2 regions of the Exiguobacterium sp. s46 genome follow, and region 2 is predicted to be linked to the other one. Evidence: riboswitches for the same ligand, from Rfam matches in the RefSeq annotation. Region 2 holds a riboswitch; the other holds the start of a gene.
The links. A riboswitch is a leader RNA that binds a small molecule or an ion and turns the genes downstream of it on or off. The one in region 2 is predicted to bind S-adenosylmethionine.
Positions count from the first base shown of each region.

Region 1: another riboswitch for S-adenosylmethionine. It lies ahead of KNQ08_RS11165 (methionine ABC transporter ATP-binding protein); the one in region 2 lies ahead of msrA (peptide-methionine (S)-S-oxide reductase MsrA).

Region 1 covers NZ_JACSMY010000001.1:2,167,443-2,170,612, forward strand. The annotation lists gene KNQ08_RS11160 (methionine ABC transporter permease) at 1-518, opposite strand, end outside; gene KNQ08_RS11165 (methionine ABC transporter ATP-binding protein) at 508-1,536, opposite strand; SAM riboswitch class I at 1,623-1,726, opposite strand; SAM riboswitch class I at 1,976-2,077, shown strand; gene KNQ08_RS11170 (alpha/beta hydrolase) at 2,145-2,903, shown strand; gene KNQ08_RS11175 (thymidine kinase) at 2,976-3,170, opposite strand, start outside.
Region 2 covers NZ_JACSMY010000002.1:292,319-295,488, forward strand. The annotation lists gene KNQ08_RS13025 (winged helix-turn-helix domain-containing protein) at 1-506, opposite strand, end outside; gene msrA (peptide-methionine (S)-S-oxide reductase MsrA) at 737-1,267, opposite strand; SAM riboswitch class I at 1,362-1,465, opposite strand; gene KNQ08_RS13035 (M20 metallopeptidase family protein) at 1,528-2,706, opposite strand; gene KNQ08_RS13040 (putative quinol monooxygenase) at 2,784-3,077, shown strand; gene KNQ08_RS13045 (C40 family peptidase) at 3,136-3,170, opposite strand, start outside.

The DNA.
Region 1 (3,170 bases), on a different contig from region 2:
TCACCGAGACCACCGCCTCCAATCGCACCTGCCATCGCTGACGCCCCGATCAAGCCAACCGTCGCGATCGTTAAGTTCAGGATGAGTGAACCGAGTGCTTCCGGCAGGAGGAAGCGGAAAATCGTTTGAAACGGTGTCGCGCCCATCGCTTCTGCTGCTTCAAGAACGCCTTTATCGACTTCGAGTAAAGAACTCTCGATCAGACGCGCCATGTACGGTGCAGCGTAAAAGACGAGCGGGACGATGGCGGCTTCTGTTCCGATCGATGTCTGAACGATCAAGCGCGTCAACGGGATGATCGCGACGAGTAAGATGATGAACGGAATCGAGCGGAAAATATTGACGATACTGTTGAAGAACGTGAACAGCGGGACATTTTCAAGCAATGCTCCTTTTCGCGTGACGACAAGCAGGATCCCGAGTGGTAAGCCGATCAATGTCGAGAATAAGAGCGAAACGGATACCATCGTCATCGTCTGTAAAAATGCTGTCCAGATATCACTGTAATTAACTAGCATGGGCAAGTACCTCCTCGACCGTCACCTGTGCCTGATCGATGTAGTGTAACGCTCGTTTTACTTCAGCCGGCTCACCGATCAGTTCAACGAGCAGAGTGCCAAACGGTGTCTCCTGCAACTCCGTGATGCTACCGTGCAAGATGTTGACATCGACGTCAAAGCGTTTCGCAACTTGCGATAAGAGCGGCTGCCCGGTGTGATGTCCGAGGAAATGAATCTTATAGATCGGATGTGCATTCCGGGACTCGATCAACTGGCGAATCGATGCTGGAATCTCGTCGTGCATGACGGAGCGAACGAAGTTTTTCGCTGTCTCGGTCTTTGGATTCGAAAAGACATCGAAGACCGTTCCTGACTCGATCAACTTTCCAGCTTCGATGACGGCGACCCGGTCACAAATTTCACGAATGACGCCCATCTCGTGGGTGATCAAGAGAATCGTGATCCCGTACTCGGCATTGATCCGTTTTAATAACTGGAGAATATGATGTGTCGTTTGGGGATCGAGTGCTGACGTCGCTTCGTCACATAAGAGGACGGAAGGTTGCGTCGCGAGTGCCCGGGCGATACCAACGCGCTGTTTCTGCCCACCCGACAATTGATCCGGATAATGATCCGCCTTGTCCGCGAGATCGACGAATTCGAGTAACTCCGTCACCCGGCGGCGAATTTCGTCTTTCTTGACGCCTGCGAGAACGAGTGGTTTCGCGACATTCGTAAAGACCGTGTTCGCATTCAATAGATTGAAGTGCTGAAAGATCATCCCGATCCGTTGTTTTGCTTGGCGCAATTTTTTCGGAGACAGTTGCGTTAAATCTTCTCCATCGACCGTCACCGTTCCTGACGTCGGTCGTTCTAATAGATTGACACAGCGGAGCAGTGAACTTTTTCCGGCACCGCTAAAGCCGATGACACCAAAGATTTCGCCTTTTTCGATCGTCAGGTCGACACCGTCGAGCGCTGCGATCGTCTGATCTTTCGTGACGTACGTTTTCTTGACTTGATGAAATGCGATCATTCCGTTTTCCCCCTTCATTCAACAAAAAAGGTCCCTTCTTGAGAAACAAGAAGAGACCTGGATCCGCACAGTGGCAGAATCCACTCTACTCATCTCTCAGACATCTGTCTGATGGAATTGGCACAGTGCTCATAATGAGTCTGTTGCCGAGGTTTCGTAGGGCCAGTCCCTCCACCTCTCTGGATAAGTATTGCGGTATGAAATTCGTATGTGTGTTGTTGCGTTGTTGCTTATGTCGTAAAACTAATTTTTACATTACGGGTCGAAACTTTAAAAGTCAACCAACTTTGCAAAAATAATCCATTTGGCGCATATCGATGGATGAACAAGTTATGAGTTAGCTTACTCAACGGATCATGATTCGTCAAGAAAGATTTGACAAGTCATTTTTGGTCGTGCTACCATCGCTTCAATGATTATTCCGACAATTCCAATATGATATTTATCAAGAGTGAACGAGAGACCTGGCTCTATGACTTCACGGCAACCTGCAATCTGTAAGGTGCTCCGACCAGCAAAGCGCGGCTTTGGATGATACGGTGAAAAACTCGTGGGCGTCCAAGCAGTGACGTCGACGAGTTTTTTTCATGAATGGAGGAAAAATAGTAATGATGAACTATCCTGTATTGACTGGTGCTGAAGCGTTTTATTTTCAAGGTGGATCGATCGGCATTCTAATCTGTCATGGTTTTAACGCCACTCCGCAAAGTGTCCGGGACGTCGGTGAGGCATTCGCTGTTGAAGGTTTTACCGTCTATGCCCCGCGCTTACGTGGACATGGAACGAACGTCCGCGAGTTTGAACAATCGACTGCTCGATGTTGGAAGCAAAGCCTGCAAGACGGCTATGAACGTTTACAAGAAACATGCGATCAAGTCTTCGTCATCGGTCAATCGATGGGTGCGACGCTTGCACTGTCGCTCGCCGCTGACGGCATTCCGTTTGCCGGCATCATTACGATCAATGCTGCTCTTTCCGTTCCTTCTTACGAAGCACTTTCGTTCGAGGACGGTCCAGAGTATTTACCAGAAGGGGCACCGGACATCAAACGGTCTGCTTTCGAAATCATCTATGACCTCGTTCCAAGTCGTTGTGCGTTCGAACTCGTCCGTCTGATGGATGAGACGAAAGGACGCCTCGGATCGATCCTTCTGCCGACATTAATTCTCTACTCGGCGACCGATCACGTCGTCCCGCCGTCGAGCTCGGATTATCTGCATCAGCACATCGGAACGAATGATAAACGAAGCTACTGTTTACTGAACTCGTACCACGTCGCGACCCTCGATCATGATCAGGATTTGATCGTTCGTGAGACGATCCGTTTTATCGAACGCTCAAGCCGGTTCTCACAGGAAACGGGATAATAAAAAAACAGCTATTCACTTAGAAGCGAATAGCTGTTACATCAAAGGACGACCGCGACCGGTTCGTCTTTTTTAATTTTCTTGGTGCTGCACCGATTGGAGCGGCTTCGGTTTTCCAGGCACCTCATGGCAATGGCGGCACCGTGGCTCATATGATTCTGAAGCGCCAACTAGGATGATCGGATCATCGTAGTTCGCTGGTTTTCCATCAATCAACCGTTGTGTCCGGGAAGCCGGATCACCACATGAAAGACAGATGGCTTGCAG
Region 2 (3,170 bases):
GACCGTGTGAACTCGTCCAATAGAGCACGATATTTTGTAGCAAACTGCCGAAAATCGGCTTCAGACATCGCCAGTTCCTTTTGAAGTGATAAGCTCATCCAGTCCTCGATGTTCGAAGATGAAGGAGAAAAAGTAGCTGTCGGAGCCGTAAGAACGCGTGTCTTTGCCCGGTCTAGTACCTCAAGATACGACTGCCGGGTCGCTTCATTCGTCTCGACGAAGTTCAGTAGATGATCGGCAGGAATGTATCCTCGAGCAATCGCTTGATAGTATTTCAATAGATTGCCGCCCTGTTCTTCCGTACGGACGAGACGAATCAAGTCATGCTTTTCAAGTTCCCGTACGTGATAGAGGACCTTCGCGCGGGATAACGTCAGCAAGTGGGCTAACTGATGTACCGTGTGTGGTTTTTCGACGAGAAACATGAGGATTTTTGTTCGTAACGGATCACTGATCACTTTTAACTGTTCATAGTTCTCTAACATGTGAATCGCTTTTTGTTCCATGCACTGATCTCCTTTTTAACCGGTTAATTTTTATTAACCGTAAAACAAAAGGCTTCTTTTGTAAACGATTACAAATTTATGTAAGGGTGTTGGTAAAGAAGACATCATTTTTTTACATACAAAAAAAACTGATTCCACGACATCTCGATCATCCTCCACTTTTTACTGAAAGTAGGGTAAGAACGAGATGTTTGAAATCAGTTTCAGCTACTGTATATGGTTCGAAGTGATTAGACCGTCGTCGTATCTTTCCATTCCTGCTCGATGAAAGCATCGCGACCAGAAGCAGCACGATCTTTTTTATAGTGTTCTGGATTTTTCTTATGGAAGTCTTGATGGTACTCTTCCGCCGGATAAAATTCAGAAGCGGCATCGATCCGCGTCACGATCGGTTGTTTGAAACGATTGCTTGCAGCAAGGGCGTCACGGGAAGCGATCGCTGCTTCGTGCTGTGCATCCGTATGATAGAAGATCGCTGGTGCGTACTGCGTGCCGCGATCTTGGAATTGACCTTCTGCATCCGTCGGATCCGTTTGTGGCCAGTAGAGTTCGAGCAGACGCTCGTACGGGAACAGGCTCGGATCAAACGTGATTTGGACGACTTCGAGATGTCCCGTCGTTCCTGTTTTGACTTGCTCGTATGTCGGATTGTCGACGTGTCCGCCCATGTAACCTGATACGATTCCCTCGATTCCTGGTAATTCTTCAAACGGTGTCACCATGCACCAAAAACATCCACCTGCAAATGTTGCTTTTTCCATCTGTCTCTTCCTCTCCGTGGGAAATCCCCATTGTATGTCTGACAGCGAGAAAACGAAAACGACTCCTTCGCTTGGTTGCAAAAGGAGTCGCCGCTTTTTATCAACCAAAGCTTTCGCTTTGCTGGTCGTAGCACCTTGCTATGCGCAGGTTGCTGGGACGTCATCGATCCAGATCTCTCGGTCCACTCTTGATAAGGGTATATGAAGTTGATGTCATTCGTTATCATTGTTGTGATGATACCATTCACACAGAAATAAAGTCAATCCTTAGGTTTTAAGGCACGTAAAACCGTCGCTCCGAGTGTCTTCGCACCAATCAACAACGCCTGTTCGTTGATTTCGTACTGCGGATGATGCTGTGGATAGTTGACGCGACCGTCCGTATATCCGGAGCCAGTGAAGAAATAACTTCCCGGGACATGTGTTAGATAATGCGCGAAGTCATCCGCAGCCATCATTGGTGTGAGTGCCCGGACGGATGCTTCCGGTAAGAAAGAAGCGGCTTCCTGAACAAGTTTTGTCTCGTCCGGATGATTCCAGAGCGCCGGGTAACCCGTCGTGAAGTCGATTGAATAGGTAGCACCGATGCCGGCACATGTCGTTTTGGCGACAAGATCGACTTCTTGCCGGAGCTGATGCCGCAATGTCTCATTGAACGTCCGAATTTCACCGACGATGCGTGCTTCACCCGTGACGATGTTCGGCGCCGTTCCCGCATGGAAAGAACCAATTGCAAGAACTGCCGGCTCGAACGGGTCGACCCGTCGACTAACGAGATGCTGTAAGTTACAGACGAGCTGCGCTCCAGCGACGAGCGCATCTTTTGTTTTATGTGGTGCTTGGGCATGCCCGCCTTGACCATGAACGATGATTTCGAATTCGTCGATCGCACATAATGTATGTCCTTCCCGAAACCCAATCGTACCAACCGGTAAATCATTTTCGAGATGTGTCGCAAAAATCGCATCGACACCTTCGAGGACACCGGCTTCAATCATTTGGATGGCTCCACCGGGAAAGACCTCTTCACCATGCTGGTGAATGATTCGAATCGTTCCTTGCAATTGATCACGTAACGGATAGAGCGTAGCAGCCAGGGCCATCACCATTGCCGTGTGACCATCATGCCCGCAAGCATGCATGACACCGGGATGGATCGACCGGAAGGCAAGCGTCGTCTCTTCTTGAAGTGGTAAAGCATCGAAATCTGCACGGACCGCAATCGTCGGACCAGGCTGTTTGCCTTCGATCGTCGCGACGACACCACGACCTCCGACGGCTGTTTGATAAGGGATGCCCTGCTCCGCGTAAAAGTTTGCAATTCGTTCTGGTGTGCGGACTTCCTGGAAAGAGAGTTCCGGATGTCGATGAAAATCACGACGTAACGCGATCATCGTCGGTTCGAATTGTTCAAGTGCTTCAAAAAGTTGAGTTTGCATCTTCAAGCTCCTTTGACGTGTGTCTTTTCGTGAAAATGGGTACAGATACAGGTAATCACGAAAGGGGATAATGAAACATGGGAGAAATCGTCGTCAACGCTGTACTTACAATCAAAGCAGGACTTGCGGATCAAGTCTTCCCGATTCTACAAACGGTCTATCATGCCTCACAAAAAGAAGAAGGGTGCTTACGTTATTCCTTACATCAATCGATCGAGGATGAGCATCAATTCATGCTGTATGAAGTGTATCGGGATGAAGAGGCACTTGAAGCGCATATCGCATCCGATCACTATAAAGCCTACCGTGAACAGATCGAGTTATACTTGATGGATCGACAAGTAACGAAATACGTCGAGATGACATTTTAACGTATTGCGATAAGAAGAGACGAACCCGTCGATTTCGACGGATTCGTCTTTTTTTGTCTTACATCGATTTAAATCCGAGGAAATGCTCTTGCC